DNA from 4 places in the Mesorhizobium sp. M1338 genome. Region 1 is predicted to be linked to each of the others. Evidence: predicted binding sites of a transcription regulator. Region 1 holds the regulator's gene; each other region holds the start of a gene.
What was found. Region 1 encodes PhoB, which activates phosphate uptake and scavenging genes when phosphate is short. Its sites were predicted from a motif close to TGTCATNNANCTGTCAT; they were not measured.

Region 1 (3,206 bases):
CGCCGTCTCCGCCGATCAGGACATCGTCGCCCTTGCCGCCATCCAGCGTCTGATGACCCGACCCGCCCTTGATGATGTTGTCCAACGCATTTCCGAACGCATATCGATTGGCGCCGGTAACGACGAGGTTCTCGAAATTGTCGGGGAGCTTGTAGCTCATCCATGTGTCGATCGTGTCGATTCCTGCCCCAGGATCCTCGACCACCTTATTGTTGGTGGAATAGAGGTGATAGTAGTCGTCGCCGGCGCCACCGTAGATCGTGACCTTGACGCCGGTGTCTCCCCAGAAGGAGTCGTTGCCGGAGGTGCCATGCAGTTCCGGTCCAGACCCAGTGGCCGAGAACCAATGAGTGGAAGCGCCGGTGTAGGGAAGAGGGATGCCTTTGGCGTTTACGACGGTGCTCATCAGAAATCCTTCCTCATGGTATCCGACCTGGTGAAATCATTCGATACGAGTCCCAGCGACTGCTTCCCAAGCAACGTTGCAACGGATGAAATAGTTCCAGGGAATCGTCATCCGATCCGAGATAATATTGACCATTCGGCGCACATACACTGAATAAAGAGAAGGAATCCGTCCTCCGTCAAAAATATAATTTTAATAAAATTCTATATTTATGTGAAAGTCGCGTGCTTTGACGGATATAGATAAATGCATTAGTTCAATCCTCGCTAGAAGGAGCACGATTTGGAGGGCAGAGTTTTACGGGCAAAATGGCGATTATGACCGACTAATCGCGAACCGTTCTTCCCGCGGCCAGCCGGACACAACAGCAGTTTGAGAGATCGCAGAGCAATCGAGTTGTGAAGTGACCGACCAGTTAGCCACGCACAATCAATTCCAGCATGGCTCACTCCGCTGCGGACGTTTCGCTGCGACCGGGCAACGACCGCGAAGGGTCGGTTAAAGATTTCAATCCCGCCTGCTTGAATGTCCGCCATCGCTTTTTGGATGCCAGAAGCCGCCTGTCGCCTTGGCCCAAATGCGGTCATTCGAAAACTGATGGGATGACCGCTCCTGGGCGCCACATGCTCGTTCTCCACCGATGAGACGAATGCAACATTCCACCCTTCGCGGCCGTTGGCGACCGCCTGCTGACCGAGCTTGAACCTGGGTTCCGATTTATCGGGATGGGATGGGAATTAATCTTCCCTGATCGCGTAGCCTGCACCTCGAATGGTGCGGATGACGTCGGGCATGCGGCCGTTGTTGACCGCCTTGCGCAGCCGGCCGACATGCACGTCCACCGTGCGTTCGTCGATGTAGATCGTCTCACCCCAGACATTGTCGAGCAGCTGGCTGCGCGAGAACACGCGGCCGGGATGGCGCATCATGAATTCGAGCAGGCGGAATTCGGTCGGCCCGAGCCGGATCTCGCTCTTCTTGCGATAGACCCGATGCGATTCTCGATCGAGCACGATGTCGCCGACCTTCAGCACGCTGGACAGCACTTCCGGCTTGGCACGGCGCAGCAGCGCCTTGACCCTGGCCATGAACTCCGGCGTCGAGAAAGGCTTGACCAGATAGTCGTCGGCGCCGGTCGAGAGGCCGCGCACGCGGTCGCTCTCCTCGCCGCGCGCGGTCAGCATGATGATCGGCAGCCGCTCGGTCTCGGGGCGCATTCGCAGGCGTCGGCAGAGTTCGATGCCGGAAACCGCCGGCACCATCCAGTCGAGCACCAGAAGGTCAGGCACGTTCTCCTGCAGCCGGATCTCGGCCTCGTCGCCGCGCGTCACCACCTCGACCTGATAGCCCTCGGACTCCAGATTATAACGGAGCAGCACGCCTAGCGGCTCCTCGTCCTCCACCACCATGATGCGTGGCGCGATCATCGGCTGGTCACCCCTGTCGTCATGCCGCCGGCGCGGACATTGTCGTCTCGTCCTGCTTCGGACGATTGGCCGGCAGCTGCGTGCCGGTCAAAACATAATAGGCATTTTCCGCGATGTTGGTGACGTGGTCGCCGATGCGCTCGAGATTCTTGGCGCAGAACAAAAGATGCGTGCACGCGGTGATGTTGCGCGGGTCTTCCATCATATAGGTGAGAAGTTCGCGGAACACGGAGGTGTATTTGACGTCGATGCGTTCGTCGTCGGCACGCAGTTTCGCCAGCGCGGCGGCGTCACGCGCCGCATATTCCTCGATGACGCCCTGCACCTGGATCAGCACCAGTTGTGCCATTCCATCGATCGAGTGCGAAAGGTCGCGCGGCGTAACGCTGAGGCCGACAGTGCCGACGCGCTTGGCGATGTTCTTGGCAAGGTCGCCGATGCGTTCGAGATCGCCGGCCATGCGGATCGAACCGACGACATGGCGCAGATCGTCGGCCATCGGCTGCCGCTTGGCGATCAGCGTGATGGCGCGGTCGTCGAGCTCCCGCTGGCGCGCGTCCATGATCGCGTCGTCGGAGACGACGCGCTGTGCCAAGGCGTTGTCGGAATTCAACAGCGCCTTGGTCGCACCGCCGACCATCGAGCTGGCGAGATCGCCCATGTCGCTGATGAGCTTGCTGATCTGACCGAGATCCTCGTCGAAAGAAGCGACTGTGTGTTCGCTCATGATCCTGTTCCTCGTATGCCTGAGCTCAGCCGAAGCGGCCGGTGATGTAGTCCTGCGTGCGCTTCTCGCGGGGCGACGTGAAGATCTTCTCGGTGCGGTCGAACTCGACCAGCTCGCCCAGATACATGAAGGCCGTCTGCTTCGACACGCGCGCCGCCTGCTGCATGTTGTGGGTGACGATGACGATCGTGTAGTCGGCTTGCAACTCGTCGATCAGCTCCTCGATCTTGGCGGTCGACAGCGGATCGAGCGCCGAGGCGGGCTCGTCGAGCAGGATGACTTCCGGCTTCACCGCCACGGTACGGGCGATGCAGAGCCGCTGCTGCTGGCCGCCTGAGAGGCTGAGGCCGCTGGCGTCGAGCTTGTCCTTGACCTCGGTCCAGAGTGCCGCGCGCTTCAGCGCCTGCTCGACGCGGCCGTCCATCTCGGATTTGCTCAGCTTCTCGTAGAGCCTGATGCCGAAAGCGATGTTTTCATAGATCGACATCGGAAATGGCGTCGGCTTCTGGAACACCATGCCGATCTTGGTGCGCAGCAGGTTGAGGTCCTGCGAGCGGTCAAGAACGTTCTGGCCGTCGAGCAGCACCTGACCGTCGGCCGTCTGCCTGGGATAAAGCTCATAGATGCGGTTGAAGACGCGCAGCAG
Region 2 (3,206 bases), on a different contig from region 1:
ACGCCTTCGAAGCAAGCCTTGTCCTTCTTGGGCAACTGCGTGAAGAAGTCGGCGAGCTTGGCGGTCATGTCGTCGCCGAGCGCGGTGCGCACGACCAGCGGGCCGTTCGGGATCAGGCCCGAGCGCCAGACTTCGACGAAGTCGTTGGGGTCGACGGCGCCCTTGGCGACTTCCTTGTGGAAGGTGCCGGAGGTGTAGCCGTCCTTGAAGTCGCCGATGCCGGAGGAATCATCCACCGCCACGTCGACCTTGCCGTCGCGCACGGCTAGCACGTTGTTCTCGTGACCGCCGTTGAACTGGGTCGAGGCGAAGAAGGTTTCGTTCGAAGCGCCGGTGTCCTTCGGGATCTGGGTCAGCGGGATCAGATAGCCGGAGGTCGAATCCGGATCGGCGTAGCCGAGCTTCTTGCCCTTGGCCGACTTGATGTCGGTGATGCCGGAGGATTTCAGCGCCAGGCCGATCGAATAGTAGCCGGTGGCGCCGTCGGTCTGCTGGGTGGTGAGGATCGGGGTGACCGCCTTCGGATCCTTGAGAACTACGCTGGCGTAGCCGGAAGCGCCGAGTTCGGCGAAGTCGAGCGTGCCGCCGAGCAGGCCCTGGATGACGCCGTCATAGTCGGCGGCGGGGAACAGCGAGACCTTTTCGAAGCCGAATTCGGTCTTCAAATGGTCGGCGAGGCACTGGTAGTTGCGCAGCCGGTCGGTTTCGTTTTCGCCGCCGAGAATGCCGACGCGAAATTCCTTCATATCGGCCGCGTGGGCCATGCTGGTCGCCATGGCGAGCACCGAAACGGCGCCAAAAACCATCTTCCTGAACATCTGATATCTCTCCTGTAGGTTCCGGCCCCGCGCCGGCAGCGTTCTTGAGTTTGACTCTGCCCTTGACGTGGGCTGGCGATCCCGACCGCTCTCTTGTTTGTCCATGATCTCCGGACAAAACGGGTTCCCGTTTGTCCGAGAAAACCGGATTCCACTTTTCGGGATCATGGACTCAATATCCCGGAAATGCGGGTTCGAGCGGTCCGGCGGATGCGGCGATCTTTCGGCTGAAGGCAACGCTGGTCGAGGTGATGGCCTCTGAGATTTCCTGGCCATTGCTGTCGGCGCCATAGACGAGGCGCACGGCCTCGCGGTTGAGCTCTTCCGGTGGGCCGTCGAAGACGACCTTGCCGGCGGCCATGCCGATGATGCGGTTGCAGTAGGTGCGGGCGGTATCCAGCGTATGCAGATTGGTGACGACGGTGATGCCTTCGCGCAAATTGATGTCCTGCAGCGAATCCATCACCACCTTGGCGTTGAGAGGATCGAGCGAGGCGATCGGCTCGTCGGCGAGGATAACCCTGGGCTGCTGCATCATGGCCCGGGCGATGGCGACGCGCTGCTGCTGCCCGCCCGACAAGGTGCCGGCGGGCTGCAGCGCGGTGCGGGCGATGTCGAGCCGCTCGAGTGCCGCGACCGCCTCGGCGCATTCGGCGCGGGAGAACATGCCGAACAGGTTGGTGATGGTCGAACGGTGGTTCAGCTTGCCGAGCAGCACATTGGTCAGCACGTCGAGGCGTGGTACCAGGTTGAACTGCTGGAAGATCATGGCGCAGTCGCGCTGCCAGCGCCGCAGCGGCGAGCCGCGCAACTGGGAGACCTCGGCGCCGTCAAAAAAAATCGACCCCTGGCTGGGATCGATGAGACGGTTGATCATGCGAAGAAGGGTTGATTTGCCGGCGCCCGAACGGCCGATAATGCCAACCATCTGACCCTGCGGGATCGCGATGTTGATGTCGTTGACGGCAGTGTTCTTGCCAAATCGTCGGGTGACACCGCGGATTTCGAGCGTGGCAGAAATTGCTGGCATGGGCAGGTTCCAGTCCGGATCATATTGATCGTCAGGCTCTCGCCTAACGCAGCCACATGAACCTGCCGTGTCGCGGTGATGTCAGTTTTGTTACGCTCCACAGGTGTGGAGTTACGGTCGGCCCAGGACCAGCAGTCCCTCGAGGCGCTTCATGTCCCTGAAGTTGCAGAAGGCCGGAGCCTTGCTTTCGATCACGGGAGCCTGCTGCTCGAAGAGCTTGAGAGAGTCATCGAACAGGTCCTCCCATGCGGCTGCCATGACGATGATGTGAAGAACTATCCTTCGTATTTTTCCAAAAACGCCTCGGCGGACAATTCCCGAAAATCCTCTAGGCAGGCACGTAGCCTGGCATGGTCCCAGTCCCACCAGGCAAGCGCCTGGTAGCGTTCGGCCGTGCGGCGGTCGAAGCGCTCTCGGATCGGCTTGGCCGGCACGCCTGCGACGATGGTGTAGGGGGCGACATCCTTCGAGACGACGGCGCCGGCGCCGACCGCGGCGCCATCGCCGACGGTGACGCCGGGCAAGATGGTCGAGCCATGGCCGAGCCAGGTGTCATGGCCGATGGTGACGCGCCTGGAGCGGCGCTGGGCGAAGAACTCGCTCTCGTGCTCGGCGTCGTCCTAATAATCCGAGGCGCGATATGTGAAATGGTGTAGCGTCGGCCGCCAGGTCGGGTGGTTGGTGGCGTTGATGCGTACGCTTGCCGCGATGTTGGAAAACTTGCCGATCGTGGCGCACCAGACGGCGCAGTCCTGCATCATGTAGGAATAGTCGCCGAGTTCGCTCTCAGAAACCCGGCTGCGGTCGGCGATCTCGGTCCAGCGGCCGAGGGTCGAGTTCTGCACGTCCGCCGTCGGGTGGACCAGCGGCGCTTCCGAGAGCTTCTTGGTCATGCGGCGATTTTTCCGGGAGCGAAAGCGGTGACGTCGATGATGCGGTCGGCAACCGCCTCGCGCACGTCGTGGTCATGGAAGATGCCGAGCAGGGCGACACCCGCCGCCTTCTTGGCGGCGATGAGTTCGATCACCACGTCGCGGTTCCTGGCATCGAGCGAAGCGGTCGGTTCGTCGAGCAGCAGGATCGGGTGCTCGGTGATGAAGCCGCGTGCGATGTTGACGCGCTGCTGCTCGCCGCCGGAGAAGGTCGCAGGCGGCAATGCCCAGAGTTTCTCCGGCAGGTTGAGCTGCGCCAGCAAAGCGCGTGCCTTGCCGCGGGCAATCTCGCGGTCCTCGCCACGCTCGACCAGCGGTTCGGCGACGACATCGAGCGCCGAGACCCGCGGCACGGTGCGCAGGAACTGACTGACATAGCCGATCGTTTGCCGGCGTATGGCAAGCACGGTGCGCGGGCTGGCGGTG
Region 3 (3,206 bases), on a different contig from region 1:
GCGCGCTGTTCGGCTCCTGCCGCTGGGTGGTCGAGACGCTGGCGCCAAGATACGGCATCGAGGCGACGCTGGTCGACGGCACCGACATCGCCAATTGGGAAAAGGCGGTCAAGCCGAACACCAAGCTGTTCTTCCTGGAAAGCCCGACCAACCCGACGCTGGAAGTGGTCGACATCGCCGCGGTTGCCTCGCTCGCCAATTCGATCGGCGCCAGGCTGATCGTCGACAATGTCTTCGCCACGCCCTTGCAGCAGAAGCCGCTGCAACTCGGCGCCCACATCGTCGTCTATTCGGCGACCAAGCACATTGACGGCCAGGGGCGCTGTCTCGGCGGCGTCATCCTGTCGGACAAGAAGTGGATCGACGAGAACCTGCACGATTATTTCCGCCACACCGGGCCCAGCCTGTCGCCCTTCAACGCCTGGACGCTGCTGAAGGGGCTGGAAACGCTGCCGCTGCGCGTGCGCCAGCAGACGGAAAGCGCGGGCCGGATCGCGGATTTCCTCGCCGAGCGGCCGGAAATTGCCCGCGTCATCTATCCCGGCCGCGCCGACCACCCGCAGGCCGATATCGTCAAGAAGCAGATGTCGGGCGGCTCGACGCTGATCTGCCTTGACGTCAAGGGCGGCAAGCAGGCGGCCTTCGCCTTGCAGAACGCGCTCGACATCGTGCTGATCTCCAACAACCTCGGCGACGCCAAGAGCCTGATCACCCATCCGGCGACGACGACGCACAAGAACCTGAGCGACGAAGCGCGTGCCGAGCTCGGCATCGGGCCGGGCACGCTCAGACTGTCCGTCGGCCTGGAAGACACCGACGATCTGCTTGAGGATATCGAACAGGCGCTGAAGGCCTCGTAAGAGGGCTTTGGCTTTCAGGCGCCGGACGGCGTCTCTTCCAGCTCGGCCGCCTTGGTCCCGATGGTCATCGCGTTGCCGCGCCAGTCGACGGCACCGCCGAGCCAGCCGCGTGCCCACATCGCCGGCAGGATCAGGTCGCGGGCCATGATCGCGGCAACCATGCGTCGCGACAGGTACCAGCCCTTGGACCAGGCCAGGGCGCACTCGGGAAGGTAGAAGGCCGCCAGCACGGCAATGGCGGTTGCCCAGAGGCTGAAGCCGGCGCTTGCCGCCGCAATCAGCGCCAGCACCAGCGGCACCGCCGCGCCAGTCAGGATTTCGGGTGCGAAGAACAGCGGGAAGGTGACGCGGCGCAGGCGCGCCCAACGGGCCTGACGTGACCAGATCTCGTCGAACGTGCGCCGGCCAAGCGGCTGTTCGAAGGGCGCGGCGACGAGATTGACGCGCAGGCCGAGGCCGTTGACCAGCTTGGTCGCGGCGGCGTCCTCGGCGATCTCGGCGGCCAACGCGCGGATGCCGCCATTGGCGTCGAGCATCGGCTTGTTCCAGAGCATGCTCTTGCCCTGGGCAAAGCCAAGGCCAAGCGCCTCGCCGGCATATTGCCAGCGCGCCTGCAGCGTGTTGAGGAAAGCGCATTCGACTTCAGCCCAGAAGCCGGCCGGCCGCGAGCCGATCGGCGTCGAACAGACAAGGCCGGTGTCGGGCCGCCATGCAGCCATCAGGTGCTGGATGTAGTCTCTCGGCATCAACACGTTGGAATCGGCCAGGACGACCCAGTCGTGCCGCGCCGCTTCCCAACCCTTGACGCAATTGTTGAGTTTCGGATTGGCGCTGAAGCGGTCGTCGCCGATCATCAGCCGGGCCGGCACCTTGGGAAACCGGGCAATCGCCCTGTTTATCGGTTTGACTACCGGATCGTCGGCATGGGCGACGCAGAAGATCAGCTCGTAGCGCGGCCAATCAAGCGAGAAGGCGCGCTCCAGCGTCTCGTGCGTGAACGGTTCAATGCCACGCGACGGCACGATGATCGACACCGGCCGCGGCTTGCCGGTCGGCGGCGCGATAATGCGGCGCCGTTTCAGACGCGAAGCGGCAAGCACGATGCTGGCGAGATTTGAGAGGATAAGAGCAATTGAAAGCGTGGCGGCTATGAGAGTGAGTTCCATCGAGATCCGGTCACTCCAGAAAACCGGTCCGCCAGAACAATCTGGCTGGCATGACGACCGATTTCAACAGTTCGACAGAGCGCCCGAGTCGCGCGGCACTGGTCGGCGCACACCATCATTGTCGTGTGTCACTTAAATGACATTCTTTGCCGGCACCTGCCGTTCGGTAGGCAATGAAAGGACGCGCACCGTTGACCAGCCTGCAAGGAGCGCCGAAAGATACTGGATTGTTTTGGAGCTGCTTATGTACAGCACCGTCACGCGCAACATCGAAGTGCAGGTCAGGCCGTTCTATCTGGAGGACCGTTCGGATCCGTCCGAGAACCGCTATGTCTGGGGCTATCAGATAACGATCGACAATCAGTCGGACGATTCCGTCCAGCTGTTGTCGCGCTATTGGCACATCACCGATGGCACCGGCAGGGTCGAAGAGGTACGCGGCCCTGGCGTCGTCGGCGACCAACCCGAACTCAATCCCGGCGACAGCTACCAGTACACGTCCGGTTGCCCGCTCTCGACACCCTCCGGCATCATGGTCGGGCACTACACGATGCGCAACCAGCGGGGCGAGACGTTCGACATCGCCATCCCCGCATTTTCACTCGACCTGCCGGGGAAGCGGCGGACGGTGAATTAGCGTCTTTCTCCCCGTCTCTGTACGGGGAGAAATGCCCGGCAGAGGGGCGCCGCCGGGCTGATGAGATTGTCTTCCACGCACAAGGCATCCGAGTGGACGGCGCGGCCATTCGCCGAAGTTCGCGCTGCCCCTCATCCGCCCTTCGGGCACCTTCTCCCCGTAAACGGGGAGAAGGAAGGGACACTTTACTGAGCCGCAAATTCCGCCGGGTCGAAGTCATATTGCTTCGAGCAGAATTCGCAGGCGACGTGAATGCCGCCGTCCTCGGTGCTGTCCTTGATCTCTTGGGCGGAAAAGCCCTCGAGGATGCCGCGGATCTTGTCCCGGGAGCACGAGCACTGGTCGGCGACCGGAACGCCGCCGAAGACGCGCACGCCATGCTCGTGGAACAGCCTGTAGAGCAGCCGCTCGGCGCCGATCGTCGGGTCGATCAGTTCGGTCGGCTCGATGGTGCCGAGCAGCGCCAGCAACTCCAGCCAGGAATTGTCGTCGGGATCGTGGATCTCCTCGCGCGGATCGCCATCGCCGCCCGGCAGGTCCGGC
Region 4 (3,206 bases), on a different contig from region 1:
CTTCGGCTGGATTTTTCGAGACCATCGCGACCGCCTGCGGCAATGAAATGCCGTCGACGACGTCTCCGAGGAAGAACGCCGACTGGATCAGACTGAAAGGGATATAGTCGGACGACAGGATGTCGAGCAGGCCGTCGCTGGCCAGAGTGCGGGCCGAGACATTGCCCGAATGCGAGGCGCCGCGCATGACGTTGGGCGCACCCATCAGCACGCCGAGGCCAGCCTCTTTCGAGGCCCTCGCGGCCTCCTCCGTTGTCGGGAACTCGGCGACGCGCACGCCCTGTTCGATCGCTTCGCCGACATGGCCAAGGGTGGCGTCGTCATGGCTGGCCAGCACGATGCCGCGCTCATGGCAGGCGGCGGCGATCACCGCCCGGTTCGGTACCGAATTGCGCGCCGATTCTCCCATCCGCTTTTCGCAGAACAGTTTGAAGTCGCGATCGGTCAGCTTCAGCTTGCGCTGGTAATAGTAGGCATAGGTTTCGAGGTTGACGAACTGGCGCTGGCCGGGCGCATGATCCATCAGCGATGCCAGCTTGACCCGCTCGTCGCCATCGAAATTGGCGAATGCCTTGAGGCAGTCCGGCGCCGAAACCTCGCAGCGCAGATGGATGAAGTGGTCGGCCCGCAGACGATCCTGCTGCACACTGTCCTCGATCGCATCGGCCAATTTGCGGATGTCGGTCGATGTCAGGTCGGCGTCCTCGTCCATGCCGACGCGCAAGGCGTCGAGCACTGTGGTGATGCCGGCGGTCGCCACTTGCGCGTCATGGGCGAGCACGGCGGCGATCGGGTTCCAGCGCACCTTCGGCCGCGGCGCGTAGTGGCCTTCGAGATGATCCGTATGGAGTTCGACCAGCCCGGGAATGATGTAGTCGCCGCCCATATCCTCGCCGGCCATGCTCCCACTGGTATGGCAGGCGCCGGCGTCGATGCCGGCGATAAAGCCGTCGCGCAGCACCAGCGAACCCTCGACGATCTCGTCGGCAAGGACGATGCGGGCGTTGTGGAGAACAGTCTCGACGGTCATTTCAGGCAGTCCTTGGTTAGTCCAGCTGGGGTTGTTCGGCGGGTGCTCAGGCGGTTCTTCTGGCCGGGCGGCGCCCGAGCACGTGATGCGAGAGCACCATGAACGGTGCGCCCGGTTCGGTTTCGACAAACAGCGTCAGCGCATCCACCAGCACCGGCTGTCGCAGAATGTCCGCGAACAGACTATCGATTGCTGCGCGCAAACGAGGGCTTTCCTGTGACGTCGCCCGGCCGGACAGCGTCATGTGAAAGCGAAACGTCTCGAAGACATAGGGGTAGCCCCATCGGCAAAGATTGCGGAACTCGGCCGGCTTCAGCGAATCCGGGCCGCGCCGCTCGATCTCGGATTCGGTCAGCGGAGCGCGAAAGCGATCGAAATCGCGCACCACGTCATCGGCGAAGCGGTTGAGCAGAGGCAGCGGTCCTTCCGGCACCAATGCGAAGAAGCCGTCGATCTGGCTGACGACGAGACGCGGGATGGTCGCCATCGGCGTCGCCTCGGCGAAATGGTCGAGTGCGGCGCGCAGCGAGGCTTCCGTCTCGTTGGCGGCCAGGTGGAACGGCGCCTTCAGCGTCGCGTGAAAACCATAGCGGCGCGCCGAAGCGGTGTGAAAAGCGACTTCCGCCGCCGACAGGTCGGCCACCGCCTCGACCGGCCTTGTCGCGGCACCAAACGGGTCGCGGCCGAGCCAGTTGGCGGCGATCCGCGCCAGTGGCTCGTCCTGCCGGGGGGTGAAATAGAGGGCGTAGCGCATGAAAAGTCCTTCTCAGCTCCGCTGCCATAGGTGATTTCCATGACGGATTGACGAAGCTTTGAAGGGTTTTCGAAGGCAAATCGACCCAGCCGGGTCCTTAGCCGACATTTTTCTTGGGCTGGACCAATTTTCCAGACGTCGGCGCTGCCCCTCACCTGCCTGCCGGCATCCTCTCCCCGTATAGTGACGGGGAGAGGGGCGCTGTCGTCGATGGTTTCGCCAATCACCATCGTAGCAAGAAGAAATGCCGAGGTTGTGGCCGGCCTCCTTCTCCCCGTCCCTATGAGGGGCGGCGCCGACTTTCGACAATGGGTTGGTTTCCAAGAATGGGGAGCTGTCTTTGTCTGAAGCCATTCTATTGGAGGAGCAGATCAGGCCTTCATCAGCCATTCGTGCTCGGGCGCGTTGTGGAATTTCCACGTCCGCTTCGGCCCGGCCATCACGTTGAGATAGTAGAGGTCGTAGCCGTGACAGGCGGCGCAGGGATGATAGCCCTTGGGCACCAGCACGACATCGCCGTCCTCGATCGCCATCGCTTCGTCGAGCGCGCGATGACCATTCTGGTCGGCGTCGGTGTAGACGCGCTGAAAGGCAAAGCCCTGCGGCGGGTTGAGCCGGTGATAGTAGGTTTCCTCGAGATAGGATTCATCAGGCAGATTGTCCTGGTCATGCTTGTGCGGCGGATAGCTCGACGTATGGCCGCCGGGCGTGATGACCTCGACCACCAGCAGCGAATCGGCCGGCTTGCCCTCCGGCAGGATGTTGGTGACGTAGCGCGTGTTGGTGCCCTTGCCGCGCACCTCCTGGCCGAGATCGTCCGGTGCGATGACCCGCACCGGCAGGCCGCCGCCAAGGCCCGGCGCCGAGCAGACCGCGAGTTCCAGGTCGGTATCCGCGGTTACCGACCAGTCGGAGCCCTCAGGCACATACACCGACCACGGCTTGCCTTCGAAGGGCGACATGCGCTCGCCGAGCAGGCCGAGTTCCTTGCCGCCGGCTCTCGCATTGCCCTTGCCGGTGACGAACACCAGGCAGACTTCGCGATCATCCGTCTTCCCGAACGCGCTCTCGCCCGGCTTCAGCCGATGCAGGTCGAAACCAACATAGGTCCAGCCCGCGATTTGCGGCGTCACATGAGCGACGCGGCCATGGCCCTTATTGGCCTTCACCAACAGCTTCGACATTGTGTCTCTCCTATTCCATGGCTTGACGGGCTACAGGCCTTTGAAACCAAGCCGTTTGTTTGAAAGGACTATCGCAAATCTTCGAGTTTGGCCGGCGCTTACAACTTCGTCATCCTAGGGCGTAGCAGGAGCGAAGCTCCGTCGCGAAGACCCTAGGATCCATGCCGCAACCCCAGTCCAAGAGCGCAGCGGAACGGAATTCTGCACCGCAGCGGCTGTTTTGACATCACGGCATGGA

Region 2: phnC (phosphonate ABC transporter ATP-binding protein) is a predicted target of PhoB. The motif match lies at 1,927-1,943, and genes of this name have one in related genera.
Region 3: NKH19_RS18470 (ceramide glucosyltransferase) is a predicted target of PhoB. The motif match lies at 2,152-2,168, and genes of this name have one in related genera.
Region 4: NKH19_RS18320 (DUF1045 domain-containing protein) is a predicted target of PhoB. The motif match lies at 1,824-1,840, and genes of this name have one in related genera.

What each region holds. Positions count from the first base shown of each region.
Region 1 covers NZ_JAMYLL010000003.1:33,380-36,585, forward strand. Annotated here, with positions in the region: gene eglC (endo-1,3-1,4-beta-glycanase EglC) at 1-406, opposite strand, end outside; gene phoB (phosphate regulon transcriptional regulator PhoB) at 1,144-1,833, opposite strand; gene phoU (phosphate signaling complex protein PhoU) at 1,853-2,560, opposite strand; gene pstB (phosphate ABC transporter ATP-binding protein PstB) at 2,586-3,206, opposite strand, start outside.
Region 2 covers NZ_JAMYLL010000001.1:2,745-5,950, forward strand. Annotated here, with positions in the region: gene phnD (phosphonate ABC transporter substrate-binding protein) at 1-818, opposite strand, end outside; gene phnC (phosphonate ABC transporter ATP-binding protein) at 991-1,848, opposite strand; partial or broken gene NKH19_RS00025 (DapH/DapD/GlmU-related protein) at 2,124-2,741, opposite strand; gene phnL (phosphonate C-P lyase system protein PhnL) at 2,738-3,206, opposite strand, start outside.
Region 3 covers NZ_JAMYLL010000020.1:9,298-12,503, forward strand. Annotated here, with positions in the region: gene NKH19_RS18465 (O-succinylhomoserine sulfhydrylase) at 1-860, shown strand, start outside; gene NKH19_RS18470 (ceramide glucosyltransferase) at 875-2,026, opposite strand; gene apaG (Co2+/Mg2+ efflux facilitator ApaG/CorD) at 2,271-2,663, shown strand; gene NKH19_RS18480 (Hsp33 family molecular chaperone) at 2,849-3,206, opposite strand, start outside.
Region 4 covers NZ_JAMYLL010000019.1:76,812-80,017, reverse strand. Annotated here, with positions in the region: gene NKH19_RS18325 (alpha-D-ribose 1-methylphosphonate 5-triphosphate diphosphatase) at 1-1,030, opposite strand, end outside; gene NKH19_RS18320 (DUF1045 domain-containing protein) at 1,077-1,784, opposite strand; gene iolB (5-deoxy-glucuronate isomerase) at 2,156-2,968, opposite strand.